Regions from separate parts of the Pseudoalteromonas sp. G5_S1_14_S5 genome, predicted to be linked through region 4. Evidence: predicted binding sites of a transcription regulator. Region 4 holds the regulator's gene; each other region holds the start of a gene.
The links. The regulator LexA, encoded in region 4, represses DNA repair genes until DNA is damaged. The targets are predictions, from matches to a motif close to TACTGTATNNNNATACAGTA.
Positions count from the first base shown of each region.

Region 1 (7,635 bases), on a different contig from region 4:
AACTGCAGGTTGCTTTATTGGCGATGCTGGTCCTTTTTAGCCCTTTGGCTATTGATATCTATCTACCAGCTCTGCCACAGATTTCGACAGCGTTTCACGTGGAACATGCACTAGCACAAGATACGATTACTTGGTTTTTGTTTGCTATGGGTGTCGGCCAACTATTTGCTGGTCCTTTGGCGGATAAGCTAGGACGTCGAACCGTTGCACTGGGAGGTATTAGTATCTATGCATTGAGTGCTTGCTTGGCGTGGGCAGCTCAATCGATTGATATGATGCTAATAGCTCGGCTGCTACAAGGCTTAGGAGCTTGTGCGACTTCTGTGGCAGCCTTTGCAACGGTTCGCGATCTATTTGGTCCAGAGAAGAGCGGTCGAATGATTAGCTACTTGAATGGCGCTATTTGTTTTATTCCTGCCTTGGCTCCGATTCTTGGCGCTTGGCTAACTCATCAATTTGGTTGGCGTGCGAACTTCAGTTTTATGGCGGGTTTCGCGGTTGTCGTTGGCAGCATCTTATTCTTCCAAATGAAAGAGTCGAACCCGGCGACGGAAAAGGTAGCGGTGTTCAAACTAGAGCGCTACTGGTCTATATTGAAAACACCTTCATTCCTTTTTCACGCCACTTTGTGTTTGATGGCGATGGCTGTGATCCTCGCTTATGTAACCTCAGCACCGGTTGTATTGATGGAAAAGCTCGGTTTGACTATGAAGGAATTTACTTTTTGGTTCAGTTTTAACGCGGTATTCAATATTGCCGCTGCGTTTACCGCACCAAAGTTTATGGACCGTTTTGGGACTTATAAAACTCTTGTTATCGGTATTTTAATGCTCGGTCTAGCGGGTGTGATAATGTTGCTACTTGCTCGACAAAATAGCCCGATTGCTTTCATGTTCCCTATCTTCCTGTCATCTGTTGGCTTCGCTTGGGTTCTAGGTGCGGCTGCAGGTAAAGCGTTGGAACCATTTGGTGACCGTGCGGGTACTGCCGCAGCGCTATTAGGCTTATTTCAAATGAGTGGGTCGGGCTTACTTGTTGGTACCATGCAGCGTCTTGATGTAACGTCACAAGAGATGATTGCGCTACAAATGTTCCTGATTGTTCCTGCGCTATTCGTGTTGGCGAGCAAGTCTGGTAAGTCGTGGCATGCAACGTTTGCAAAAGCATAAGCAATAAGGGTGACAAAATATACAAATGGAGGTTTGCGAAACGTTAAAACATGGTATATTTGTCACTCATTGAAACGTAAGTCTCCAACGGAAAAATACTGTAATGTCATTAACAACCTACGAAATGGCGCGCGTCTTAGAACAAATGGAAGATGCACCTGAAAAGGTTATGTTTGGTAAATTGCTTAAAGAGCTAGGCAACCAAAGTGAAGAGCGTATTCGCAGTGCGGCAAAACAAGTTCCAATTGATACTTTGCGAGATATCATCTACCAATTTCAGCGTGTTGTAGAGTCTCGTAAAGGTGAACAAGTTAAGCTATTAGCAAAAGAGCTAGCCGAGCAAGGAATCTCGGCTGAAGAGCTTCAGGCTTTTCTAGAAAAGTAAGCTTACCCCAGTTAAAAAGAAACCACTCAATTGAGTGGTTTTTTGTGTTTGGGAGTATCGATGTTTTAGTTAGCCTTCAAAACTCTATCTAATGAAAACGGTCCAGCACATGAACGTGTTTTAATTGCACAGTCATTTTGGCCAGCTTTTGATACGCCATAGTATTTTCTTTCGCTGCTGCTTCCGCATATGTTGATGTAAGAACGTCACCGCCAAGCGCTAGTTCACTTGTGATTGCAGCTCTAACAGCAAGATTAGAATTTTTCATAGTATTCCCTCTAGACTTAATAGTATTTACACATCGCAGGTTAATGAGTTGTAAACTTGCTTGCTTAAAAAGGATAGGAATCACCCGAAAATAATTTAACAGCTAAAACATCAAAGTTAGTGATGTTTTAGCTGTTAAGTGTTTGATTGAGTGATGTCATTTTTTGATTGTTTTTTCTTCTTAATATCCTAAACGCAGCCTAGTGTTTAGGTTATAATCAACTTTTATGTATAAATACCCAGTAGTGAGCATATCCAATGATAGATCCTTCGCTTTTACTCGATGGCCTAAACGACAAACAACGTGAGGCGGTCGCAGCACCTTTAGAAAACCTACTTATTCTGGCTGGTGCTGGTAGTGGTAAAACGCGAGTTTTGGTGCATCGTATCGCTTGGCTGCAGAGTGTCGAGCAAGCATCGCCGTTCTCTATCATGTCAGTAACCTTCACCAATAAAGCGGCGGCAGAGATGCGTGGTCGTATTGAAGAGTTGATGATGGGCAGCTCGTCAGGCATGTGGAACGGTACCTTCCATGGTATTTGTCACCGTATTCTGCGTGCTCACTACCTAGATGCAAAATTGCCAGAAGATTTCCAGATCATTGATTCCGATGATCAGATTCGTCTATTACGCCGCTTAATCAAAGCACAAAACCTCGATGAAAAGCAGTGGCCTGCTAAGCAAGCTTCGTGGTGGATCAACGGCAAAAAAGATGAAGGCCTGCGCCCGAGCCACATTGATGCCTACCATGATCCAGTAACTCAAACATGGTTAAAGATTTACTCGGCTTATCAAGAAGCGTGTGACCGTGCTGGATTGGTGGACTTCGCGGAGATTTTGCTGAGATCACACGAGTTACTTCGCGACAAGAAACACATTCGTGAGCACTACCAAGCTCGCTTTAAGCATATTTTGGTCGACGAATTCCAAGATACCAACAACATCCAATATGCTTGGCTGCGTATGATGGCGGGCCCTGATTGTCGAGTGATGATCGTAGGTGATGATGACCAATCTATCTATGGCTGGCGTGGTGCAAAAATCGAGAATATTCAGAAGTTCTTGGACGAGTTCCCGGGCGCTTCAACGATTCGATTAGAGCAAAACTACCGTTCAACCAAAACCATCTTGCAAGCATCGAACGAGCTTATCTCAAACAACACTGAGCGAATGGGTAAAGAGTTGTGGACCGATGGTAACGATGGTGAGCCAATCTCCGTCTACTCAGCTTACAACGAGCTTGATGAAGCTCGCTTCACGGTAAGTAAGATTAAAGAGTGGCAAGAGAAAGGTGGTGCACTCGAAGATACGGCGATGCTTTATCGTAATAACGCCCAATCTCGTGTTCTTGAAGAAGCGTTGATTCAAGCGGGCTTACCATACCGAATCTACGGTGGTATGCGATTCTTCGAACGTCAGGAGATCAAAGATGCATTGAGCTACCTGCGTTTAATGGGTAACCGTAACGATGATGCTGCTTTTGAACGTGTGGTTAATACGCCAACACGTGGCTTGGGTGACAAGACTCTAGAAACGATTCGATTTGCAGCGCGTGACCGTGGTGCGACGATGTGGCAAGCGAGTATCGCTTTGTTGGAAGAACAAGTACTGCCAGGTCGTGCAGCGGGTGCCTTAAGCCGCTTTATCGAGTTAATTAATGCGCTTGAAGACGACACGTTAGAGCTGAACTTACATGAGCAAACTGACCATGTGATTAAATCTTCAGGTCTGTTTGCTATGTACGAGCAAGAGAAAGGCGAGAAGTCTAAAGCGCGTATTGAGAACTTGGAAGAATTAGTAACAGCAACTCGTCAGTTTGAGAAGCCTGAAGAAGCTGATGAGATGAGCATGCTAACAGCATTCTTAACACATGCGGCTCTGGAAGCAGGTGAAGGTCAGGCTGATGAGTTTGATGATGCGGTTCAGCTTATGACTCTGCACAGTGCTAAAGGTCTAGAGTTTCCAATGGTATTCATGGTGGGGGTCGAAGAAGGCATGTTCCCAAGCCAGATGTCTGCTGAAGAAGCGGGGCGTTTGGAAGAAGAGCGTCGCCTATGTTACGTAGGCATGACCCGTGCGATGGAGAAACTGTACATCACTTACGCTGAGATGCGTCGCTTGTACGGACAAGACAAATACCACAAACCATCACGCTTTATTCGTGAGTTGCCAGAAACCTGCCTGGATGAAGTGCGTATGAAAGCACAGGTGACTCGTCCTGCGAGCAGTGGTCGCTTTAGCCAAACTGCAGTTAAAGAGAACTTTAATGAAACTGGCTTTAGCTTAGGTTCTCGTGTGAAGCACCCTAAGTTTGGTGAAGGTACGATTATCAACTTTGAAGGAAGTGGGCCACAGAGCCGTGTGCAAGTGGCGTTTAATGGTGAGGGGATTAAGTGGTTAGTGACAGCTTATGCTCGTTTGGAGCAACTCTAATCTTTTACTCCCGAATCTAACAGCCATTGACGGTTAAAAACATAAAGAGCAGCTATGAGCTGCTCTTTTTATTGCGTATCGCCTCGGCGGTCGCAATAGATTATTGGCTGGAAGGGAGCTTACAGCGCAGTCAGTGCCGCTTCGTAGTTTGGCTCTTCAGTGATCTCTGCAACCAACTCGCTGTGTGTTACCACACCTTTTTCATCAACAACAACAACCGCACGTGTAGTCAGGCCTGCTAGTGGGCCTTCAGCAATTGCTACGCCGTAGTCTGAAGCGAACTCAGGTGAACGGAAAGTCGAAGCGTGTTGAACGCCTTCAATGCCTTCAAGCTCGCAGAAGCGACCTGCAGCAAATGGGAGGTCAGCAGAAATACAAACAACAACTGTGTTCTCAAGTTCAGCCGCTTTTGCGTTGAACGTACGTACGCTCGTTGCACAAGTTGCTGTGTCGATGCTTGGGAAGATGTTTAGAACCACTTTCTTGCCTGCAAGAGAAGTAAGAGTCAGTTCAGAAAGATCGCCTGCAGTTAGTGTAAAGCTTGGTGCCTGCTCGCCAGTTTGTGGGAATATGCCAGATAGCGGTACAGCTGCGCCTTTGAAGGTAACGTGTGACATGAATTTGTCCTTAATTTAATTATGGTTATAAAACTAGTTGAGCCTAGTAAGGCTTACGTTACTCGGAAGCGGTTAAGAAGTTAATGATTTAAATGTCAGAATTGTAAGTATCTCTTAGATTCCAGGGGGATTGAAAACATCAATCGATAAGAGGCAGATAAAGAAAAACCCCGAGAGCTTGCGCTCATCGGGGTCTATAGTCTTACTCGCAGCAATCCGGCTACTAAGTGTGCTCCATGCATCAAATCCATGATAGTGTGCTGTTATCCTTCAGCGTATTCCTTTCGTCGCCTTCCTAGCGGTGTCCTTGATCTTATCCTGATCTGCCAACAATCCTCGTTAGCGCTCGTCACTTGTTCCTTGAGCGGTGTCCTTTACATCATCCTGATGTTAAGTCCATTCCTCGTCCAGAGGTGTCCATTGTCTTTCCATAGTAGCAACTATCCTAGTTACTATTGCGTCCATTCAATGTCCATTTCGCTATCCATGCCGATTATTCATCCTGAGTAATCGAATCTTCATCCTGAAGATAACCAAATCCTTGGCGTTTCCTGTTCCGTGTCAGCATCCTTCCGACACCATCCATACTACCGATTCCTTATTTATCAGCAATGGTGCATAAGCGAATTTCTATATAATTATTTGTACGATAAATATACGTTTTGTTTTATTTCAATTGGTTACTATATATTAGTACTTAAATTCGCAGTTAAATATCAATATTTACTCACTGCCTTGTGAGAGATCTCGCACAAGAAAGTGAGTAAAAAGGGAGTATTTACCCTTATTGGCCGATGGCAGCACCTTCACGACGAGGGTCTGCTGCACCTTCTAGACCATCTTTTGTGATGCGAATGGCGTGTAAACCGGAGTTAAGATCGCGAATGTTAACTTCAAATCCCATCTTTTCGAGCTCAGGTTTAAAGTTTTCCGCCGATGTTCCGTTTTCCAGATCTAGCGTGCCGAAGCGGTTTAGGAAGTGCGGTTGGTTGATCGCTTGCTGGATATCCATGTCCCATTGGGTATGAGCAATGATCGCTTGTGCTACATAACCTATGATGCGGCTACCACCCGGAGAACCAATCGCCATGTAAGGTTTATCGTCTTGCATGATGATAGTCGGTGCCATTGAAGAACGTGGACGCTTACCTGGTTCAAGTCGGTTTGCGATAGGTTTACCATCGTTGTGGGTCTTGAACGAGAAGTCGGTTAGTTCGTTGTTCAGTAGGAAGCCTCTTACCATCAGGCGTGAGCCAAATGCATTCTCAATGGTGGTGGTCATCGACACGACATTGCCTTCGCTATCGACAATATTGAAGTGGCTGGTGGACGGTAGTTCAATAGATACATCTTGGCTGCGCAGCATTGCGTGATCCCACGGCGGAGTGCCTGAAGGCGCACTCTCTAGTGCCTTACCTGCGGTAATTAATTGGGCTCGCTCCTGCAAATAGTCAGTATTCACTAACCCTTGAGTTGGCATTGGTACGTAATCTTGGTCTGCCATGTACATGCCACGGTCTGCAAAGGCTAGGCGAGATGCGTCCGCTAACACTTGCCAAGATCTCGCATCGTTTGGTCCCCATGATTTGAGGTCAAATTGCTCGGTCATAGCTAAAATTTGTCCAACCGTTAATGCGCCGGAACTTGGGGGGCCCATGCCACAGATATCGTAGCTTTCATAAGCTGAACAAACTGGCTCACGTTGTTTGATTGAGTAGGTGTCGAAGTCTTTTTGTGCCAATACACCCGGATTGCCTTTGGCTGTTTGTACCGTGTTAATGATGTCGGCAGAAATCTCACCTTGGTAAAATGCCTTAGCACCATCTTTTGAAATTGCATTTAATGTTGCGGCGTATTCTGGGTTCTTAAGTAGTGTGCCTGCGGCTTTTGGGCTGCCATCGGCATTAAAGAAGTAAGCTTTGGTTGTGGCAAAACGGCTCAGTCGTTCTTGGTCGTTTTCAATCAAGGTGGCCAAACGTGGGCTGATGGTAAAGCCTTTTTCAGCCAGTTGGGCAATAGGTTTGATCAGCGATGCCCATTCTAACTTGCCGTATTTCTGGTGAGTGTCCCACAACAATTGCACCGTGCCTGGTGTAGCAACAGAGCGACCACCTACCACGGCATCATAAAACTTGAGCGGTTGACCGTTCTCGTCTTGGAATAGACGTGGTGTCGCATCAAGTGGAGCGGTTTCACGGCCGTCGTAGGTTTTAAGCTGTTTATCTTTTCCATCAAAATAAACAAGGAAGGCGCCACCGCCAATACCGGATGACTGTGGCTCAACTAAGCCAAGCATCAGCTGCACAGCAACCATGGCATCAATTGCATTACCACCACGAGCAAGTGCATCGGCGCCAGCTTGGGTTGCCAGAGGGTTGGCCGCGGTAACCATCCAATCGTTAGCTTTTACGAGTTGCTTGGTTTCTAAACCACTACTTTGTTCGGGAGCGACGGAATCGGCAGCTTGATTTGCCCAACTGACATGAGAGGTAAAAAGTAGGGTAGAAGTGGCGAGGGTTGTTAGTTTTGTTTTCCACTGCATGATCTTCTCCTTTTAATATGCAGAGCTAGATTGGCAGTGGAAAGATAAGATTGCCAGTACGTTGTTAACGAATTGTAATCTTGATTCGAATTTAAGCGATTAAACCAGACAGCGACTGCCAAAGAATACTGACGCCAATTAGGCTGAATACAACACCACATAAGCCATCAATGTAGACTGTCGCTTCACTCAGTTTCTTTTGTAGTGCTTTCGTAGAAAGCA
Region 1 covers NZ_JBQKUM010000055.1:11,606-19,240, forward strand. Annotated here, with positions in the region: gene ACTRWI_RS15955 (multidrug effflux MFS transporter) at 1-1,169, shown strand, start outside; gene tsrA (H-NS-like global regulator TsrA) at 1,273-1,554, shown strand; gene bufA1 (BufA1 family periplasmic bufferin-type metallophore) at 1,620-1,751, opposite strand; gene uvrD (DNA helicase II) at 2,083-4,254, shown strand; gene tpx (thiol peroxidase) at 4,374-4,871, opposite strand; gene ggt (gamma-glutamyltransferase) at 5,656-7,413, opposite strand; gene ACTRWI_RS15985 (LysE family translocator) at 7,505-7,635, opposite strand, start outside.
Region 1: the regulator LexA is predicted to act here: its motif matches at 2,047-2,066, upstream of uvrD (DNA helicase II).

Region 2 (7,635 bases), on a different contig from region 4:
ACAACTTTGCTGAATCTGTTGTTTACGGCTTCGGTTCTGGTGTGGGTTGGATGTTAGCTATCGTTGCTCTTGCGGGTATCCGTGAGAAGATGAAGTACTCTGACGTACCTCCAGGTCTGCGTGGCCTTGGTATCACGTTCATTACTGTTGGTCTGATGGCGTTAGGCTTTATGTCTTTCTCTGGTGTTCAACTGTAGGGTAAGCACCCAGTAATAAGGAATAACAAATGTTTAGTATTATTCTTGGCGTAGCGATGTTTACCATTATTGTACTGGCTCTAGTATTAGTGATTCTTTTCGCTAAATCTAAGCTTGTACCTACAGGTGACATCACAATCGCTGTAAACGATGATCCATCTCTAGCAATCACGACGCAGCCGGGCGGTAAATTGCTTGGTGCTCTAGCTGGCGCTGGCGTATTCGTATCTTCTGCTTGTGGTGGCGGTGGCTCTTGTGGTCAGTGTCGCGTAAAAATTAAGTCAGGTGGTGGCGACATCCTTCCAACTGAGCTTGACCACATTACTAAAGGTGAAGCGCGCGAAGGTGAGCGTCTTGCATGTCAAGTTGCAATGAAAACTGACATGGATATCGAACTTCCTGAAGAGATCTTCGGTGTGAAGAAATGGGAATGTGAAGTTATCTCTAATGATAACAAAGCTACCTTCATCAAAGAGCTTAAGCTGCAAATCCCTGATGGCGAATCAGTACCTTTCCGTGCTGGTGGTTACATCCAGATTGAAGCACCAGCTCACCACATCAAATACTCTGATTTCGATGTACCAGAAGAGTACCGCGAAGACTGGGACAAGTTTAACCTGTTCCGTTACGAGTCTAAGGTTGATGAAGATATCATCCGTGCTTACTCAATGGCTAACTACCCAGAAGAACATGGTATTATTATGCTGAACGTGCGTATCGCTACGCCGCCGCCTAATAATCCAGATGTTGCACCTGGTCAAATGTCATCGTTCATCTGGTCTCTTAAAGAAGGCGACAAGTGTACTATCTCTGGTCCATTTGGTGAGTTTTTCGCGAAAGATACAGACAACGAAATGGTATTCGTTGGTGGTGGTGCGGGTATGGCTCCAATGCGCTCACACATCTTCGATCAGCTTAAGCGTCTTAACTCAACTCGTAAGATGTCTTTCTGGTACGGCGCACGTTCTAAGCGTGAGATGTTCTACGTAGAAGACTTCGACGGTCTACAAGCTGAAAACGATAACTTCGTTTGGCACTGTGCTCTGTCTGATCCAATGCCAGAAGATAATTGGGATGGTTACACTGGTTTCATCCACAACGTACTTTACGAAAACTACCTGAAGGATCACGAAGCTCCTGAAGATTGTGAGTACTACATGTGTGGTCCACCGATGATGAACGCTGCTGTTATCGGCATGCTGAAAGATCTTGGTGTAGAAGATGAAAACATCCTACTAGATGACTTCGGTGGTTAATCCACTTAAGTGATTGATATTATGGCTGACTCCTACGAGTCAGCCATTTGTTTTTATAAGACAGCTTTTGACAACATATTGGCTTATATAAGAAAGAGTAAGGCATTCAAAATACCTATTTTTTACTCTTATTTTTCCTTATATAAATCCTCAACATTAGACAGGAGTAAGCAAGTGAGAATTTGGCTTGTTGCATTAACTTCTTTGATTTTTCTTGCGGGCTGTGAGCAGTCAAGAGAGCAAGTGCATTTGAGTGGTCCAACGATGGGCACGAGTTACAATATTAAATACATCAATGGTGATGAATTTCCTGAATCTAATGAAGTTCATAATGAGATCGACCGCTTACTTGAAGAAGTGAACGATCAGATGTCGACATACCGTGAAGATTCTGAGTTGAGCCGCTTCAACCAATACAGAGGTGCTGACGGATTCGAAGTGTCTGAACAAACAGCAACGGTTGTGAAAGAAGCGATTCGTTTGAACGCTCTTACTGAAGGAGCACTGGATGTAACGGTTGGTCCTTTGGTTAATTTATGGGGCTTTGGTCCTGAAGCCCGCCCTGAAGTTGTACCATCTGATGAAGAGCTAGCGGCTCGCAAGGCTAAGATTGGTATTCATCACCTTAGCGTTGAGGGGAATATGTTGAAGAAAGACCTACCTAACCTGTATGTCGATCTATCAACCATTGCGAAAGGCTGGGGCGTTGATGTAGTCGCAGATTACCTAGATTCTATTGGTATCCACAATTACATGGTTGAAGTCGGCGGCGAAATTCGCCTGAAAGGTTTGAACCGTGAGAATGTAGGCTGGCGCATCGCAATCGAAAAACCAAGTGTTGATGAGCGTAATATCCAAGAGATCATCGAACCGGGTGACATGGCTATCGCAACCTCTGGTGATTACCGTAACTATTTTGAACGTGATGGTGTTCGTTACTCACACATCATCAACCCTGAAACAGGAAAGCCTCTTCACCACAAAGTGGTTTCTGTAACAGTTTTAAACTCGTCTTCAATGACTGCAGACGGTTTATCTACAGGCCTTATGGTCTTAGGTGAAGAGAAAGGAATGGAAGTCGCAAACCAACATAACATCCCAGTGTTCATGGTGGTAAAAACAGCAGATGGCTTTAAAGAAGTTGCTTCTGAAGCATTTAAGCCATACTTAGGTAAATAAGGTAAGCGAGATAATTATGAATACATTTCTGATTACATTTGGTGTTTTTCTAGCTGTGATTACAGCGATGTCGATTGGCTACATTATTCAAAAGAAAGTAGTTAAAGGTAGCTGTGGCGGCTTAGGTGCTGTTGGTATTGATAAAGTATGTAACTGCCCAGAGCCTTGTGATGCACGTAAGAAGCGTGAAGCTCGTGAAGCTTACCGCGAAGAAAAACTGGCTGAGCGTCAGCAAAAAGAAGCAGCTTGGAATAAAGATCGTATTGCTTAGTTTCTATGGACGATTAGATATTTATATTCCCCAAATAAAGATTAATCTATTGAATAGTAAATTTATTTGGGGAGATCGTTTGTTAAAAATTCAATATTAAATAAATCCTTTTTAAGTTTATCTGTTGGAAGTTAGTCTATTTTTCGTTATCTAGTTGAAAGTTGTTACGGGCGAAGATGACTTGGTTTTTACCTTGTTGTTTTGCGGTATAAAGTAATTTATCTGCTGCTTTGATCTGCTTATCTAAAGGGGCCTGAAGATCAGTCGCTCCAATACTTACGCTCACTTTGATGTTGTTTGAATTATGACAAATCTCATAGTCTTCAATAGCACTTCTCATTGATTCTAATGCTTCTACAAATTGTACGAATGGTCCACTTGTTAAAATACAAAACTCCTCGCCACCAAAACGAACGGTGAGATCGTTTGTAAAAAATTTCTTAATTATTCTTCCAACCTCAATCAATACAGCGTCACCTGCATCATGCCCATAAGTGTCATTTACGTTTTTAAAGAGATCAATGTCCATCATTGCAATATTTCTTTTTGAGGGTATTGTCGGGAGTTGGCTGAACATGTAGCGGCGGTTCCATAGACCTGTGAGAGCATCCTCGTTAGCATGGCGAATTAGTTCATTAGTGGCCTCTTTCATATCAAGGATTTGGTGGATACGGCAGAAAAACTCCTCTTGATTGAAAGGTTTGTAAAGAAAATCATTGGCACCAGCCTTGAGAAATCGAGCTGTCAAAGTGCGATCGTCACTTCCAGAAAGCCCGAGAATTGCGAGTTGGTTACGATCATGGTTCTTACGGATTTCGTGGGTCATTGAAATACCATCTTTGTTTGGCATATCATGATCAGTAACAATAATAGTAATATCGTTATTTTTATTGAGAACCCTTAATGCGTGGGCACCATCTTCCGCTTCTATTGTTTGAATATATTGGTGTTCAAGGAGTTGAACGATATATCGCCGTACAACTGTAGAATCATCCACAACCAGAGCTTTGTGGTTTCGATTATTTGAAATCCGTTTAATTAATGGAAGTAAATAACTAACAGGGGAAAAGTTGTCTTTTAGGATGTAGTCTATAACCCCCTTTGCTAGAACAGCTTCCCTAAGTGTATTATTGAATATGCGTGTGAGTACAATAATCTTCTGTTGATAGCTGAGTACAACATCGATAATTTCGCCGTCTTGACCATCAGGTAAACAGTAATCCAAGACAGTGCATAAAAAGTTTGTTTCTCGTTCTAAAATAATTTGAGCTTCTGCGACAGATTGAGCAGTTTCAACTTCGTAGCCTGCATTATTCAACTGTTGGTACAAGTAGTTTCTGAATGTTCGACTATCCTCTACTACCAGTATCTTTTCTTTCAAAATTGATTCCTACTTGTACACTATATTTATCATTAATAATAATATCAGAATACGGTTAATTATTGAAAATTATCATAGTTAGTTGGGTTGGAGGCTATTTAAAATCGAGTAATTATTAAGTATACTGTTTTTATATACAGTTTCGAGATTGAGTTACTGGTTAATGTGTAGTGCGGGGACCAAGAGAAAGTGAGAAAAATAATCCATGTCGATATGGACTGTTTTTACGCGGCTGTAGAAATGCGAGATACTCCGGCTTACCGTAATCGACCGTTAGCCGTAGGTGGTCATGAAAAGCAGCGTGGTGTGCTCAGCACATGCAATTATGAAGCGCGTCAGTTTGGTGTTCGTTCGGCCATGCCGACAGCTAAAGCGCTACAACTCTGCCCTAACTTGTTAGTTGTGCCGGGAAGAATGTCGGTTTATGTCGAGATCTCTAAAAAGATCCGTGAGATTTTCTCTCGGTATACATCTGTGATCGAGCCGTTGTCCTTGGATGAAGCATTTCTTGATGTGACCGACTCAAAGCAGTGCCATGGCTCTGCAACACTTATCGCTGAATCGATTCGTCGTGATATTTGGAATGAACTCAACCTAACAGCGTCTGCCGGTATTGCTCCTATAAAGTTTTTGGCGAAAGTAGCTTCGGATATGAATAAACCTAACGGGCAATTCGTTATCCCTCCACAAGACGTACAAGCGGTAATCGATGAACTACCACTTGAGAAGATCCCTGGCGTCGGCAAGGTGAGTATTGAAAAGCTTCACCAAGCAGGTTTTTTTATCTGCAAGGATATAAAAGAGTGTGACTATCGCGACCTACTACTTAAATTTGGTCGTCAGGGCGCCTCACTGTGGAAGCGCAGCCATGGTATCGATGAGCGAGGAGTCATTGTCGAACGCGAGCGAAAATCTGTTGGGGTTGAGCGAACCTTTACCCAAAACATATCGACTTACGCTGAGTGTTGGCAGGTGATAGAAGACAAGCTGTTTCCTGAACTTGAAACTCGATTGGAAAAAGCGAGCCCAAGCAAAGCGATCATCAAGCAAGGTATTAAGCTTAAATTCGCTGATTTCCAGCAAACTACTATTGAGCACATTCATGCTTCTCTTGACCGAGAGCACTTTAAAGAGCTGTTAAGTGAAATACTAAAAAGGCAGCAAGGGCGAGAGATACGCTTACTAGGTTTGAGTGTGATGTTGCAGCCCAAAGACCAAATGCGTCAGCTGAGCTTTTTCTAAATACAGAGGTTGGCGAGTGCTTTTCATAAAAACCGACTCAGCTTTTTGGCTTCGTCGGTTTTTATCGTTTAGAGTTATCTTGGAAGCTGTTTTACGCGCTCTAAGGTGTTGGCGAAAGGTTGTTGCTCTAACTTTCCGTAGCCAGCCATTTTGCTTGCTTTGAGTTTGGTCGAAAGTGGTGTGGCGATTCCACAAAGAAAACGAGTGATGGCTTCATCGGTTATCAGTTGTTGGCTTGCTGAAATAAACTCATGAATCCATGTCATGACTGTCTCATCATCGATTGATTCAACATCAACGCTTGGCAAGGTTGCTACTTGACCGCGACATACGGAGCAGTGACCGCAGGCTTTTGGCGCTTCGTTGTCTGCAAAGTAGCTTGCTAGGCGCGAGCTTAGGCAGGAATCAGCCTCAAAGAAGCTCAGCATTTGATTAAGACGATTTATCTCGCTGTTCTCTTTTCCTTTAAACAAGTCAGTGAGTCGCTCAGACAACTGCAACATCTCTTCAGAAGTATTGTGGATCGCGTAAACATCGGTGATCTGTTTACTTTCGAGTGCAATCCAGCCCTGCTCATTAAAGTAATCGATAGCAGCAATTACGCGTTGACGATCAGCTTGGAAGTGAGTCCAAAGTGCTTCGAAGTCAACCTGGCACCAAACTTTCGCTTGCGGAGAACACTGGAAGACCGCTTCAACAAAGTTACGACGTTCGCCTTGGAATTGCTCGCAGATCTGCTGTTTAGGGCGAATGAACTTAAATTTGTAGTCCGCAAAGTAGCTGTACTTCGGCTCAATCACGCCTTCAATTTCGAGGTAAACCAGCAGTGTTTTAAGCGGCAGCTGGCGAATGTTAGATTCACGCGAAAGTTGGTTAAGCATGATTTCCCATTGATTAGCGCCAGATGGCCCAATGTTTTGGTTTTCGTAGATCTCTTTCAATACTGTTTGGATGGATATGTTGTCCGGTGTATCGCCAAACACGAAGTTCTCAAGCGTGCTCAAGCCGTGTTTGTTAGCTAGTAAAATACACTCAGAAGCTTGTCCATCACGGCCAGCTCTTCCTATCTCTTGTGAGTAGTTCTCTATCGATTTTGGTAAGTCAAAATGAATCACTCGGCGGATATTTGATTTGTCTACACCCATACCAAATGCAATCGTCGCCACAATACAGTGCACGTCATCATTCATGAATTGTTGTTGAATGGCATCTCTATTTTCTGGTTTAAGACCGGCGTGATAAGCCACAACGTTAACCCCAGCATTGCGGAGCTGTTGAGCAACCATCTCTGCCGTTTGTTGCAGAGTGACATAGACAATTGTGGGTGCTTGCGCCGCTTGGTTGACCACATTACATAAGCTTTCTAACTTATTAGCTTGTTCGCATGGCTGAATAGATAGGTCGAGGTTTTGACGATAGAAGCCTGTCACCACAACACGATCTTCATCGATATCGAACTTAGACTTCATATCTTGAATAACAGATGTTGTGGCGGTCGCTGTGAGCAGCAGCACCTGTGGAATATTAAGCTGCTTTTGATATTGAGGCAGCTTAAGGTAGTCTGGTCTGAAGTTGTGACCCCATTCCGAGATACAGTGCGCTTCATCGACCACAAGCAACGAGATAGGCACTTGGGAAATAAACTGGCGAAAACGTTCGTTCTTTAATCGCTCTACTGAGATCATCAGTATCTTTGTGTCACCATTGCGTACGGATTGCATCACTTGCTGGGTGGTTTGCCTGTCTTGGCTTGATTCGATTGCAGCCGCGCTGATGCCTTTGCTGTGTAGGAAAGAGAGTTGGTCTTTCATCAAGGCGAGCAGTGGTGATATCACCAAGGTAAGGTGGGGCAACTCTAAAGCGGGTAGCTGATAACAGAGTGATTTCCCCGAACCTGTCGGGAATATTGCCGCTGTCGAGTGACCAGATAGAACATTATCAATGACTTGCTTCTGTCCGTTTCTCAGTGAATCGAATCCGAATACTTGTTTTAGCTTCTGCTCAATCATTTGTGTTCTACCTGAATTTATAAGTATTGTCTTGATGCTAAAGCGAGCACTGATTGATGATAGCGTCACTTGAAGTATCAAATCTCTTGCACCTAATTGT
Region 2 covers NZ_JBQKUM010000001.1:25,214-32,848, reverse strand. Annotated here, with positions in the region: gene nqrE (NADH:ubiquinone reductase (Na(+)-transporting) subunit E) at 1-197, shown strand, start outside; gene nqrF (NADH:ubiquinone reductase (Na(+)-transporting) subunit F) at 227-1,453, shown strand; gene ACTRWI_RS00140 (FAD:protein FMN transferase) at 1,628-2,632, shown strand; gene nqrM ((Na+)-NQR maturation NqrM) at 2,649-2,903, shown strand; gene ACTRWI_RS00130 (diguanylate cyclase) at 3,040-4,284, opposite strand; gene dinB (DNA polymerase IV) at 4,474-5,526, shown strand; gene ACTRWI_RS00120 (RecQ family ATP-dependent DNA helicase) at 5,601-7,535, opposite strand.
Region 2: the regulator LexA is predicted to act here: its motif matches at 4,407-4,426, upstream of dinB (DNA polymerase IV).

Region 3 (7,635 bases), on a different contig from region 4:
TCATCAACTTATTGCATCTCACGGCGATATCTTGGTTTTCCTTCCGGGTAAGAAAGAGATTGTGCAGTGTGAGCAAGTGTTGGCAAAACATCCGGATCTGCAAGTTGTCAAATTGCATGCCTCAGTAAGTGATAAGGAACGAGATCTCGCGCTATCTGGTCGCAATGTGGCTAACGACGATGGTGATGTGAACGATGGCAGAGGCTTACGAAAGGTCATTCTCGCGACTAACGTGGCTGAAACCTCGCTAACCATTCCCGATATTGGTGTGGTGATTGATTCTGGATTGGAGAGAAGAACCGTTCAGCGTAACGGCAGAACCACTTTGATGCTGAAATCCATATCACGCGCGAGTGCCAAGCAGCGAGCAGGCCGTGCGGGTAGGGTAATGGACGGTGTTTGCGTTCGTTTGTATGGCGAACATGCAGCATTAGAGTTAGTCACGCCACCTGAATTACAGCGTGAGGAGCTGACTGAGCCCATGTTGGCGGCGGCATGCAGTGGTTTCACTTTGGAGAGTTTGTCTTTCCTCGACCTCATTCCAGAAAAGTCGCTACATAGCGCAACACAAACTTTGTTGACGATGGAAGCGATTGACGACGACTATCAAATTACCGAGCACGGCAAAAAGCTTTACCCACTTCCGATTGATGCTTTGTATGCCGACATTGTTACCCGTATTAAAATCAAAGCACTGAAAGAGGCGATGGTCGATCTCACGGCTGCATTGTCTGTGCCTGCTCGTTTATATCAGTTCCCCAATAATGCTGAGCACTTGGAAGCGCTCGCTCAGCAAGAAAAAGAGGGCTGTGATTTAACCTTGTTGATTCAGATTGTGCGTGGTCGTGATTATCCACACCTAGAAATCGACCAGCAAGCTTTGGTAGAAGCGCAAGGGCTTGCCGAGCAAATGCGTGGAGTGTTTGAGCTTCCTCAGTTGGAAGTTGCCTCTCGCTACCAACGTACCGCTCTACTTGAAACCATCATTCAGCTGCATCCTGAATTGGTGTTTGTGCGTCGTTTAAAAAGAAGAGAGGCGTTTGCAAACGGGTCACTAGAGGTGGTACTTGGTCGTCAGAATCGTTTTCCTGATAACGCACAGGCTATGTTGGTGTTTGATAGTCACAGCCTTCCCGGGCGAGGAGTTAAGCAAACACTGACTCTCGCAACGACCACAGCACCGATTGCGCTTAATCTGATGGTTGAGGCGGAACTTGGCGAATGGCAACAGAGTGAAACCGTGGTCAATGATAATGGTGTATTTACCGAGATGGCTTTGGTGTACGCAGGTCGTACAATCACGACAAAACTGGTTGCAGCAGAAGGTCAGTTGTCCTTAAAGCCTATCATGGATATGGTGGTAAGTGGCACTCAGCTTCCTGGTTTTGCTGAGGTTCGTACTCGAGAGATCAAGCATTGGCAGCTGTACGTCAAACTTGGGCTGGATGAGCAAACCAAGTTTAGCTCCGATATCGAGCAACTGAGTTTTGAATCATGGTTTATTGAGCAGCTTGAAGTGCTGGGGGTCACTGATGTCAGTGAGCTTGAGATGTTTGATGCATCGGACATTCCTTTTGAAGGTATCCCCAGTTGGCTATACGTAGAGTTCGCTGAAAAGTACCCGTTTTCGCTCACTCTTGCTGACTTGAACTTGGAAGTTGAGTACCTTGTGGGAAGAAAGCTGATTTACGTTCATCATCAGTCGGGTAGTAGAAAATCACCGCCGAAACGATGGGAGTTACCGACTTGGTCTGGCTGGCGCGTTCAGTACAAAAAGGCGAGCCGAATTATTGATATAAAATAGATAGATAAGTTTTATCTTCAAAATATTAATCAAATAGGTGCATATATGATTTTTCAGTGCTGATTATGTTACAAATTTGATTTTTATATGCCATTTTAACCAATCAAAAGGAAATAAAAGACCATCTTTCTATATCCTATTGCTATAAAGAAAGAGTTGATAGATATTGAGTATATTGTGTTGCCAAAGTGTCGGGGGACATCATGGATAATCAGAAAGAGACGCGTGTAGAGTTTGATTACACAACTTTTCTTGGCGCCTCGTGCAGTAAAAAATGGACTTTTCTGGAAGCACTCACCACTATCGCTCCAGTGTTCAGTACCGTTTGGCGAGACAGCATCAAAGAGCTAGCAAGCCCAGAAGATCGCTTATGGCAAATGGCACTAAAATCGATGTCTACACGTAAGAGTGATGAATCGAACATCGTTACTTTGCTCAAGCTTGCCAAATTAGAAGGCATCAATGAGCTCAAAGTAGTGATGCCATATTCTCTTGAAGAAAAGCAGATCGAGTACATCGAATCGCGTAGTCATTTAGTGATTGCAGGTAATACTGGAGAAGAGTTTACTATTCGACTGTAAGCCATGTACCAGTGAGAGCGATGCTCAAACAAGACTGAAAATTACATGTAAAAAGGGCCTCAATGTTGAGGCCCTTTTTGTATCGTGACGGTTTTTAAATCGATAAGATGATTAATCGATTAGCCCGTAGTCAGCACGCAATACGTCGATGATCTCTTGTTTAGGATTTTCGCTCAGTACAATCTCAGCGCCGGTAATCTTTGCTGCAATATCAAGGTAAGTGCGAGAAAGAGACATCAGTGCATCCAATGGCAATTCATTGTCACGCGCTAGCGCTTCACGTTCAGGCATACGCTCTTTATTCAGCAGAATATCGGCATCAGGGAAGTAGTTAAGTAGGAACTGGCGGAAACCTTCTTTTGAGTTTTCAACGATGTTGCCATTATTGTATTGCTCTGTATCCCAGATACGAGATGAGTCAGGTGTGCCCACTTCGTCCATGTAGATAAGCTTCTCTTTACCTTGTGCATCGTTCACGTAACCAAACTCAAACTTGGTATCAACGAAGGTTTGATCGACTTTTTCTAGTGCGTCACTAATGACGTTAAAGCCTTCTTTCAATAGCTTCTCGTAGTGCGCGATATCGCTCTCTTGTGAGAAGTTAAATGCTGCAAAGTTATCTTGGATGTTCTGACGCGTGATGTTTACATCGTCCGCTTCTGATACACCAGGAATGCCTTTCAAAATACCTTTAGTCGAAGGAGTGATAAGAAGCTCGGGTAGTTTCTTGTCTTTCTCTAGACCTTCTGGCATTTCGATACCACAGAATTCACGCTCACCATTTGCGTATGCACGCCACATCGAACCTGTGATGTATTGGCGACAAATCGCCTCAATCATTACTGGGCGAGCTTTTTGTACAATCCATACAAATGGGTGAGGGATATCAAGAATGTGGCTGTCAGCAAGACCGTTGTCTTTAAAAAGCTTGAACCAATGGTTAGAAATAGCATTAAGCGCTGCGCCTTTACCAGGAACACCTTTCAGGTTGCCTTCACCACGCCAGATACAATCAAACGCAGAGATACGGTCACTGATCACCATGATAGCTAAAGGAGCATCAGGTGCTACGTCGTAGCCTTTCTCTTTAATTAGTCGTTGGCTATCTTCTTCAGTTAACCAGTAAACCGAACGAACCTTGCCACTGTGGACAGGTTTATCAGTGCGGATTGGGAGGTCATCATTTACGGCAAGAACTTGATCAGCGAGGCTCATTTAGACATTCCTATCTTTTATCAAACGTCATACAGAGAAGTGCAATGTGCACATGATTAGACGGGCATTATACCCAATCTAACGTTTGCTTCCAGAGAAAAAGCAAACGTTTGCTAAATCTGCTGGTTGAATAAAAATCCCTGCCTAACTATCCACCAAATTTAAGGCGAATCGTAGGGCAGGGGAAGGCAGTATATTTGGACTGTGTTACTCAGTTATCTAGTAGAGCTATGTTGCTTAGTGAATGCGCTCTGAGTTGCCATCCATAAAGAAAACTTCACACTGGAAACGCATACCTAATGTTCTTAAGTATTGTTGGCTAAATTGATCAATTGTCGCGCTAGCAACGATCGCACTCGCATTCTTAGAGCGGATCGCTTTCTCTACTGTTTCAGCTTCGGTCATTTGGTGAGAAGCTTTCATATGAATAACGCGGTCGCAGCATACGTTATGTTTCTGTAGTTGCTTAGCTGATGGTCTTGGTGTTTGAGCTGTAAATAGTAGCCATTGATGTTGATTGGACAGCAACGCCATTTTTGCAAATAACGCTTCATCAGTTGAATGATGAGCTGAGCGAGAAGCTGAGGCAAATGCGCCGTGAATTAGCGGGCTAGAGTGTTGTGCTTTAACGTGTGCTTGAATCATTTTGCTGTCCTTATATACATGCTGTACATATGAACAGTAGTTTTTGTTGATTCTAAGATCAAGCATTTTTTGCGGGATTATTGGACGATTTCTTATGGCGAAATGAAGATTTTCCACTTAAATATATGAAATTTAAAGTTAAATTAAATTCGAATGATTTTGCTATTTTGTCTCAGAAATAGAAAAAAATGTGAGCTTTATACAGGTGTATACAGTAGTTCTTTGTATACACCTGTATAGAAGATAAGAAGATAAGAAGATAAGAAGATAAGAAGATAAGAAGATAAACACTGGATACAAAAAAAGCGCCTAAGGCGCTTTCTTATATTTTAACGATGTAGCTTATCTCAGTGTTGCCTGGGAGAGTTTTGCTCTCATTTCCATCTCACCAATATTGAACTGGCGAACATCCATGGTCGCGATATCATTGCAGTCTTTACATGCATGATGGGACTTACCATCTAGGTAGTCGTGCTTTTTTACTAGGCTTGGCTTTTTGCACCAATCACAAACGCCTTCTATTGTGAACATATTCTCTCCTCACCTGTTTAAGTCAGGTGTATTTTCGGCGCAAATTATGACACAACAGAGACCTATTGGTTAATGGTTTGTTACTCGTTTTTGAGAGGGTGATCGATTGCAACACCAATAAAATCGACATCTCTGTGAGATGGAAAGATAAAGGTGTGTAATTGCTTACGATTTCGTAACACTTTGTAAGATGGTTTTTAGCGCGCTATTCAAACGTTTCATTTCTTCATCACACCCTTGACCATCAGGATGATAAATTTTCGATAGTTGTTTATATCTCACCTTAATGTTTTTCTGGTTAGGAATAGAGCTCGGCGTGTAGCCAAATAGCGCACAAGCTAGCTGTAAATTGTTCGAACATTTTTGGCCTTTTTGTTTCTTCAATTCGTTGAACATGGTCTGCAATTGACGCTTTTGCTGCTTAATGGTGCGGTTCTTCTCGCTTAGTTGCGTTTCGAGCACCTGTTTCTGCATTCCTAAGGCGCTCGATTTTAAAGTCTGTCTTTTTCGCGAGATCACCAGAGTCGCGCTGATACTCATGATACCAGTCATTAACACCAATACCGTATCAATCATATAGTCAGAGCCACTTAGGTTAGAACTGAAGAGGTTAGATTGCACTTGGTTAGATTGTATTTGCTGCGATAACTCCTGACTGTTGTCTATTTCAGAGCTGATGCCGTCGTCAAGCTGTTCGATTGAAGAGATCTGTTTTGCACGTTGTTGATTGAACTGCGCTTCAAGAACACGGTTGTAGCCATCTTCTGCATCTGGGTTGTCTGGTAACGCTGCTTCATACCAAAGTTGTGCCGCGTCTAGCGGGCTGAGTAGCGCTTGTTCTGGGGAAGATTCGTAGAGCTTGGCGATTTCTACTGTCGCTCGCTTGTTCCCTTGCAATGCTGCTTTGATAAACCATTCCAAGGCCAATTTGTTGTCAGGTTTTCCATCCGTTCCTGCTTAGTAAAGTTCGGCCAATTTGAATTGTGCATTCGCACTGCCGTTTTCTGCAGATTGTGAATACCAATAGAGTGCATCATCGATGTTCTGAGAGACGCCAACCCCTAATTCATATGCTTGTGCTAATTGGTATTGTGATGCTGAATCTTTAGGTGATGAATCGGCTGCGTTACTTTCTCCACTGTTATTTTCCGCATGGGCGAGGGAGGAAAGCAATAAAACAAGGGCTAGAAGGATAGCTCTCGGGGACGGTAGTGATCGAAAGTTGGATAGGATAAGCAAAAGATAAGTCTCGTAAAAAGCCCAGTGCCGATATCAGTATCAAGACGTATTGGAGTGAACAATAAAGTCGTACAGCTTTAAATGAGCCATACAACTGACAAGTCACTATATAGCGGTTACAAACACGGCCTTGAGATGTGTTGTTGTCACATAGAGGGTAATGCTCACCGTTACTACGAGCAATGGCACGGCCTGCAGCTACATATTGAGAGATCAAAAATGCACGAACAGATTCAGCACGGGGCTCAGAAAGGATTTGATTAGTCGACTCGCTGCCAGTGCTGTCAGTGTGACCTTCGATCACTACACTAGTGTCTGGGTATTCAACTAGGATACGAGCAACGCCACTAAGTGTATTGTGGATGCTTGATTCAAGCGCGTAAGAGCCAGAGTCGAAACCGATGCCGATTTCAAGGCGGAGTAAAAGTTGGTTTTCGCCAACACGCTCTAACTGAACACTAGAGTTCATCAACTCTTCACGAAGTGCAGCTTCTTGTCGGTCAAAGTAGTAACTAATACCACCGCCAACAGCAGCGCCAATAAGAGCACGTTTACCACGTTCTTTAGAGTCACCGGTAGCAGCACCAGCAACGGCACCAGCGATTGCACCAATTAGAGCGCCTTGAGCTGAAGAGTTAGTCTCAGATTCGCCAGTAGTAGCGTTTTGGCGTTGAGTTGCCTGACAACCCGTAAGTGCGACAGTAAGCGCTAGGGCTAGTGTGGTTTTTTCAACGTTTTTTCTCCATCATATACTTCTTTCAAACGCATGGATGACGAAAGACAAACACATAGTCCTATAGGTGGTTTTTATCAATACGCTGAAGCAATGTAAAGAAGCTCTATGATTTAGATATCTTTTTAGGTGCCTGTGCACCGGCAACTGGTCGATTAACCGACAATTTACGACCTTTCTTCAAACCAACCTCGTAATCAGCGGTGAGATTTTTCATTGCCTCTTTAAGCTGTTGTTTGAAGGTTTCGCGGTCGATATTTTTGAACTCTTTATCGATGTAGTTATTGATCTTGTTGTTCGACTCTTCGTCTGGCGTGATCGTTGGTAGCTTCTCAAGTGCGCCTTCAACCCAACCTGATACAAATGAATTTACGCGACGGGTTACTTCTAGTGTACCTGTACCAGATCCCGCAAAGCTGTTGCGGAATTGGCCTGTATGCTCATTGAGTTCACGGTAGATGATATCGAAAGCAAAGGCTGCAAAGATGGCACGATCGGCTTCACCGATGAACTCTACGCGTTTAAGGCCTTTGTGGTTGAGCAGTACAGCTTCTACGCCGAACTTAGTATTAATACCACGAATAACACGAAGCAGTGTTGAACTGATATTTGCGGGTAATAGGTGTGTGGATTGAGTCTTGCCCATCTTGATAAATTCAATATCGTCTTTCTCAAGACCATATTTCAGCATCAAGTTATGCGCCATTTTGATTGCATTGGCAGCTTCGTTGACGTTTGCAGAATTACCAAGTTCAAGACACTTAGCTATTTTCTTTAGGGCTTTTTTCTTATCCATCGACTACTTAATCATTACCGCAAATTTTGAAAAGTCCGACATTTTACATGTTTTGGTGGGTAACAGAAAGCAAAACTCACTCTGTGGGCGA
Region 3 covers NZ_JBQKUM010000078.1:13,548-21,182, forward strand. Annotated here, with positions in the region: gene ACTRWI_RS18585 (helicase-related protein) at 1-1,804, shown strand, start outside; gene ACTRWI_RS18590 (hypothetical protein) at 2,008-2,385, shown strand; gene ACTRWI_RS18595 (phosphoribosylaminoimidazolesuccinocarboxamide synthase) at 2,497-3,600, opposite strand; gene ACTRWI_RS18600 (SulA-like leucine-rich domain-containing protein) at 3,838-4,245, opposite strand; gene ACTRWI_RS18605 (hypothetical protein) at 4,588-4,776, opposite strand; gene ACTRWI_RS18610 (hypothetical protein) at 4,942-5,697, opposite strand; gene ACTRWI_RS18615 (hypothetical protein) at 5,734-6,015, opposite strand; partial or broken gene ACTRWI_RS18620 (YiaD family glycine zipper/OmpA-like lipoprotein) at 5,918-6,679, opposite strand; gene ACTRWI_RS18625 (DUF2786 domain-containing protein) at 6,855-7,544, opposite strand.
Region 3: the regulator LexA is predicted to act here: its motif matches at 4,265-4,284, upstream of ACTRWI_RS18600 (SulA-like leucine-rich domain-containing protein).

Region 4 (7,635 bases):
CAGAGCCAGTACCAGTGTTTTTCTTTCTGAGCCACAGTTTACAGTATTATTTTGATTCGACATTATTCTATCCCGCCTTTTAATCGGTTACGTTCACGTTCTTTACGATACCAAAAAGCCCCTTTGGCCATCATTCGCAATTGCATGATCAAACGCTCAGCCAGTTCGTCTCGCTGACGTCGATCTAAATCTAATGCTTCTGCCCCTGAGTTAAAGACCAATATGACCGAAGCTTCCGCTTGCGTAAAAGCTTCATCTCGTGTCATGCCAGTCGTGATTAGGTATTCGGTTAACTCAGCAGAAAAGTGCTGTATCTCACGAGCTACCGCTGTACGAAACTCAAATGAGGTTCCTGAGCGCTCTCGCAATAACAGTCTGAATACGTTAGGGCTGCTTTCAATGAACTCCATAAAGGTTTCAACCGATGTGCGAATAACACTGCCTTCTTTTACTATACGCTGCCTAGCTTGACGCATTAGCTGGCGTAGTAGTAAGCCACCCTCGTCGACCATGGTTAAGCCAAGCTCATCCATGTCTTTGAAGTGACGATAAAAGGAAGTCGGTGCTATTCCAGCCTCACGAGCGACTTCTCTCAAGCTTAGGTTGGAAAAACTACGATCTGCACTGAGTTGGCTAAATGCTGCATCGATTAAGCTGCGACGAGTTTTTTCTTTTTGCTGTGCGCGAATGCCCATTGGTTTCATACTTTATCAATTTCTTCTTTTACAGCCTAAACAGGCATGTCTAACACTCTGTTCAATATAACGCGAATCACTTATTTATATAAGATACTCCGGTTATATAAGACACCAAACACGCCTCTTTGTTCACGTACCGCAGTAAATACGTTCGCAGAAAAAATTTCAATATCCACACCGCCATTTGGAGACATTCGACATACCAAATATTATTTTTTCGCGAGCACTGCGTGATCCCACCGACTCTCTGATGTCCTTTTCATGTACGCAAGAACAGAATCAGTTAAAATCCCGCTACAGCAATGTTAATCAAATATAACAAGGAAGATATCTATGCCACACTCCAACCACTTTGATGTAATCGTAATTGGTAGTGGCCCCGGAGGCGAAGGGGCAGCGATGGGATTAACCAAAGCCGGGTTGAACGTTGCAATCATTGAAAAAGAGAGCAGCGTTGGTGGTGGTTGTACCCACTGGGGAACAATTCCTTCAAAAGCTCTGCGTCATGCTGTAAGCCGGATTATCGAATTCAATAACAACCCTCTGTTCTGTCAGAACAACAAAAGCATTCACTCGACGTTTTCCAACATTCTCGGTCATGCGAAATCCGTTATCGATAAACAGACACGACTGCGCCAAGGCTTCTACGATCGTAACCAATGTACACTAGTATTTGGTACAGCGCGCTTTATTGATTCTCACTCTATTTCTGTAATGCAAAGTGATGGTACGGAAGAGCACTACAGTGCTGACAAGTTTGTCATTGCCACGGGCTCTCGCCCTTATCAACCAGAGAACGTCGACTTTCTGCATGAACGTATCTACGACAGCGACTCTATTCTTTCTCTTAAACACGACCCTCAACACATCATCATCTATGGTGCCGGTGTTATCGGTTGTGAGTACGCATCTATCTTCCGTGGTTTAGGTGTAAAGACCGATCTCATTAATACGCGAGATCGTCTACTGTCATTCCTAGATAATGAAACCTCAGATGCACTTTCTTACCACTTCTGGAACAGTGGCGTTGTAATTCGTAACGATGAAACCTTTGAGAAAATCGAAGGGACTGATGATGGCGTGATCATTCACCTAGAGTCAGGCAAAAAGATGCGTGCGGACTGCCTACTGTATGCCAATGGTCGAACCGGTAACACTGACAAATTGAATTTAGGTGCGGTTGGCCTAGAAGCAGACTCTCGTGGTCAAGTATCAGTGAACACCAATTACCAAACCAACGTTGACCATGTATACGCGGTCGGTGATGTGATTGGCTACCCTAGCCTAGCAAGTGCTGCTTATGACCAAGGTCGTTTTGTTGCACAAGCGATTGTTAAAGGTAAGGCTGAAAGTCACTTAATTGAAGATATCCCAACGGGAATCTACACCATTCCTGAAATCAGCTCAGTCGGTAAAACCGAGCAAGAGCTGACAGCAGCGAAAGTACCTTATGAAGTAGGACGTTCTTCATTCAAACACTTAGCTCGCGCCCAAATCGCGGGTAAAGACATCGGTAGTTTGAAGATTCTATTCCACCGTGAAACCAAAGAGATTCTGGGTATCCACGTATTTGGTGAGCGTGCCGCAGAAATCATTCACATCGGCCAAGCAATCATGGAGCAAAAAGGCGAAGCGAATACTATCGAATACTTCGTTAATACCACCTTTAACTACCCTACAATGGCAGAGGCGTATCGTGTTGCCGCTCTTAACGGCCTTAACCGTTTATTCTAAATAAAGAACTAACAGGAGTATTTGACCACCCATAGGCCAAATGCATAAACAGCAAGCCATGAGCTTGCTGTTTTTATTTAAGACATTGAAAAATATAGCACCAAGAGTAATTAGATCATGATGTTCTAAATGCCCTTTGACCGGTACACCTTTTATTTTTACCTATTAGAGCTAAGCAAGAAATTCGCCCTTCTTCCACTGAGAAACAAATAACACACCAAGGCCAATACCGCGCATTGCCATAAAGCTCAGCATCGCAAGCCACAGGGCATGATTTTCTAAACTAGACGCTAGGAAGAAAATCGCAAAGAAGCTGCAGGTCGCGACAAACATGCTATTACGCATGTCCTTGCCTTTAGTTGCTCCGACAAAAATACCATCGAGTAAGAAGCACCACATTGAAACCAACGGCATTGCAATTAACCAAGGCAAATACACCTCAGCTTGGCTTTTTACATCTGGGATGGTGGTGATCATATTAATCAAATTAGACCCAGCGATCGCGAACACTAAGGTAAGAACCACACAAATATTGAAGCTCCAGAAGAAGGTACCAATCAACGACTGATTTAATTCATCTTTGTCTTTCGCTCCTAACGCCTTACCCACCATGGCTTCCATCGCATAGGCAAAACCATCCATGCCGTAAGAGATGATCATCAAGAAACTCATCAATACCGCATTGGCTGCCACGACATCATCACCAAAGCTTGCTCCTTGGAAAGTCATGAAAGTAAACGTGGCTTGCAGACACAGAGAACGTAGGAAAATATCTCGATTCAGTTTTACGAAGCGACTTAAACCTTGGCTGGATTTCTTAATCAAAGCCCACGGTGACGGTAACAGTCTCTTTTTCCAGATTCCAAAAACGCAGATCAGTCCAAACGTTAAGCCTGCATAATCAGCCAATACCGATGCCAGTGCTGCACCTTCCACCTGCCAACCGAAACCAATCACAAAAACTACGTCCAACAAGATATTGGTGATGTTAGTGATAATCACCATCCACATCGGCGCTTTTGCATTCTGAGTTCCAAGTAGCCAACCCAAAATAACGAAATTCGTCAGTGCTGCTGGTGCACTCCATGCTCGAATGGAGAAATACTGTTGGCCATAATGCTTCACTTGATCACTGGCACTACTTAATGAAAAAACGAGATCAGCAACTAGGCCATGTAATAGCAAGAAGACACCAGCAAACCCGAGAGCCATGGTCACACCTTGAACGAAGACTAAACCAAGCTGCTTGCCATCATTTGCACCGTAAGACTGTGCGGCAAGGCCAGTTGTCGACATTCGTAAAAAACCGAGTAACCAGAAGGTCACACTGATCATAGTGCCACCTAACGCCACGCCTCCTAGATACCAAGAATGTTCTAAGTGGCCGATCACGGCAGCATCCACTAAACCCAGCAGTGGGACAGTAATATTAGAGAGCACCATCGGGATCGCGAGCAACAGCACTTGTTTGTGCATAGCTTGATTGGATAGCGTTTGAAAAATAGTTTGGGGATTAAATAGCTTCACGATCACCTCTTTGATTAGAGGCGATAGTTTAACCGAGTAAGTGTGCTTTCACTATGTTGTGAAATTTTCGCTTAAACAGATGTAGCTTCGAGTATGTGTAAGTCGTGCTGCTCTCGCGCTACCACTTCACCAGTACCAGTTGCGGCGTTAAACGCTTTTTAAGCTGAGAAATTTTGCACAATAGTCGCTGCCATAACTTCCAACGGTGACATTGCTGTTCTAAAGGCGAAAATGCTTTAGCCCATTGCGCCCATGGTAACCAATTAAGAATGCTGTCGACTGGAGAAGATAAGCCATGTGCATAGTCACCAGAGCCTAGCTTCTTACCTAAAGTACTTGAGCTCTTATCGCCCGCCAATACAACACACGCATGTGCATGAGTAAAGTAACGGCTCAAAGACTGAATAAAGTACGCTGTTTGTTGCTCATTGCAGTCCAACAGTGCATGTTCACACACCACCATTACCGAAGCTTGCTCTGGAATATTGAGTTCATCTAACCAAGTCAGATCATCTACGGAACCACACTCCAAGCGATAGCGTTCATTTTTGTGGAACAAACGTTGTCGCCAAAGTAGGTTCTCGGTTACATCCAACTCTACCCAGTGACAGCGGCCATTGTCTAATCGGTAAAAACGGGTGTCGAGACCAGCTCCCACGTTAATAATCCAAGCATCAGGGTTGTGAGATAGGAACTGCTGAACTCGAGAATCGCAAAGTTGAGTTAGTGTCGCGTAGAGAAGTTGTTGTTGGTCGAGTTCACCAGTAAGGCATTCTGGCGCTAATTGACAACGCTTACAGGCCTGAGCAGCAATAGGATCATAGACGAGACCATCATCGGCAAGGCTTTCTCGGCTGCGAAACCAAAGGTGTTGAACGAGGTTTGTCGGAACTTGAAGTTCTTGATGTGCAGACGCTTGATCAGCGGAAACCTTTTGATCAGAGGAGCGCGGCTTAGCTATAAGCGGCTTTATTTGAGGCTTGGTTTGGATTGGCATCATCATCTTCCTTGTATCTCGACAAAGAAGATGATAATGAATATCAATTACAATAACAAGTTATTGAGAATAAATATCAATAAGATGTTTGAACTGATTACATCCAGTCCGTGTTGCGAATAATACCAACAGCAAGACCTTCAATAGACAAGTGTTGAGATTCTAAATCGACACGGATTGGAGAAAACTCTGCGTTTTCAGCGTGTAACAGCACTGTAGAACCTTTACGTTCTAGACGTTTTACCGTTACATCATCATCAACACGAGCAACCACAACCTGACCATCACGGACATCTTGTGTTTTGTGAACAGCAAGCAGGTCACCATCCATAATACCGATGTCTTTCATACTTTCGCCATTTACGCGAAGTAAGAAATCAGCTTGAGGTTTAAACATACCAGGATCGACTTGGTAATGCATTTCTACATGCTCTTGAGCCAAGATAGGCTCACCAGCAGCAACCTGACCGATCAGAGGCAGACCTTGCTCTTCGTTTGCTCCATCTTCAAGCAAAATACGAATACCACGAGACGCACCCGGGATAATCTCAATCGCTTCTTTACGAGCAAGAGCTTTCAAATGTTCTTCTGCAGCATTAGCAGAACGGAAGCCTAATTCACGAGCAATTTCTGCACGTGTCGGTGGCATACCGGAATCTTCGATCTTACCTTTGATAAGGTCAAAGACTTGTTGTTGGCGGGGCGTTAACGGCTTCATGATTCACCTGTCTTTTTATACAGTTGACTGTGAGTATATCCAGTAACTGGACAAAAGCAAAGCAATTGGTTGTTTTTAGTTCATTTTTCGCTAATTACAAAACCAAGATCTCGAACCACACATAAGTTGCAAGCGCTAAACAGATGAAAACGGCTGCCGAACCGACATCTTTCGCCATTCCTGAAAGCTCATGATGTTCGCTACCAATACGATCAACGACCGCTTCAATTGCAGTATTAATAAGCTCAACAACCATCACCAGCACAATCGAGGACACCATTAAGATTCGTTCTAGTTGGCTCACATCGAGGTAAAACGCTAACGGAATCAGAACTGCAGCCATGAAGGCTTCTTGCCGAAAAGCCGCCTCGTTTTTAAACGAACTTGTGATGCCTTGCCATGAAAAGCCCGCTGCTTTCACGATACGTTTAAATCCGGTGTTTGATTTTTTGGTCATTTTTAACCCTATACTCAATCAGTCGATGAATGATATGCCACAAACTTAACGGCAATATGACTATTTCCATTAAAAGGTTAGACCAGTTTCTGGTATTCTTGCATCGATTAAATTTACGCCTAGGCTTATCCCTATTTTACTTGAAGGGGTTACCCTCTCTCATCATAGAAATAGAGATACGCTTAAGCACATTGAAATAACTATTGAGGCTGTGAACCTATATGTCTTCTGGACAATCTTTTTCACGTTCATTAATGAAGCTACCTTTATCCGTATTGGTAAAAGGTACATCAATCCCTTCGAATCCAGTTGAAGATTTGAACATTGATTTAGGCAAACCAATTGTATACGCCTTACCGTTTCGCTCAAGCGTCGACCTACTAACACTACAAAAGCACGCGCTAGAACTGGGTTTACCGGATCCGTTAAGCAAGCTTGAAATCAGTGGTAAATCACTGCCACGCTACGTTTTTATCTCTTCACGCAAAACGTTGCTGCAAGATGATGATTACGTCCCGGCCTCTTCTATTGAAGTCTTCTCAGAGCTGCTTGCACTGCACGCTGACGACTCAGAGCTGGATGTGCAAGTTATCCCAGCAACCGTATTGTGGGGCCGTAAGCCTGGTAAAGAGAATAATCAGAAGCCTTATCTACAAGCAATGAACGGCTTGGAGAAGTCAATCGCTGTTTTAATTGCTGGCCGCGACTGTCTAGTACGATTCAGCCCAGTGGTATCTCTGCGTTATATGGCAAACTCACACGGCACCGACAGCACTATCGCACACAAGTTGGCGCGTGTAGCTCGCATTCACTTCTCACGCCAAAAACTGGCAGCCTCTGGCCCTAACCTTCCAAGCCGTCAAGCATTATTCGATCGCCTACTAAAATCAGAAGCGATCAAGAAGGCGATTGAAGACGAAGCGAAGTCAAAGAATATCTCGATCGAGAAAGCGAGCAAAGAAGCTCAAGACATCATGGATGAGATTGCAGCGAACTTCTCTTACTCACTGATCAAACGTGGCGAGAAGATTCTAGGTTGGTTGTGGAACAAGCTGTACCAAGGCCTACATATCAACAACGCTTCAACTGTTCGTAAGCTAGCACAAGATGGTCATGAGATTGTTTATGTCCCTTGTCACCGCAGCCATATGGACTACTTACTCTTATCTTACGTGCTTTACCATGAAGGTATGGTTCCTCCGCATATCGCTGCGGGTATCAACTTGAATTTCTTCCCTGCCGGTCCGATTTTCCGTCACGGTGGTGCGTTCTTCATTCGTCGTAGCTTTAAAGGTAATAAGCTGTACTCAACGATCTTCCGTGAGTACCTAGCAGAGCTGTTCGCTAAAGGCTACTCGGTAGAATACTTTAGTGAAGGTGGCCGTTCTCGTACCGGTCGTCTGCTACAAGCGAAAACCGGCATGCTAGCGATGACGATTCAGGCAATGCTGCGCGGCATGAACCGTCCAGTAACGTTAGTGCCTGTTTATATCGGCTACGAACA
Region 4 covers NZ_JBQKUM010000096.1:1,204-8,838, reverse strand. Annotated here, with positions in the region: gene ACTRWI_RS20150 (YijD family membrane protein) at 1-63, opposite strand, end outside; gene fabR (HTH-type transcriptional repressor FabR) at 63-695, opposite strand; gene sthA (Si-specific NAD(P)(+) transhydrogenase) at 1,032-2,432, shown strand; gene dinF (MATE family efflux transporter DinF) at 2,604-3,959, opposite strand; gene ACTRWI_RS20130 (class I SAM-dependent methyltransferase) at 4,078-4,956, opposite strand; gene lexA (transcriptional repressor LexA) at 5,054-5,674, opposite strand; gene ACTRWI_RS20120 (diacylglycerol kinase) at 5,769-6,131, opposite strand; gene plsB (glycerol-3-phosphate 1-O-acyltransferase PlsB) at 6,353-7,635, shown strand, end outside.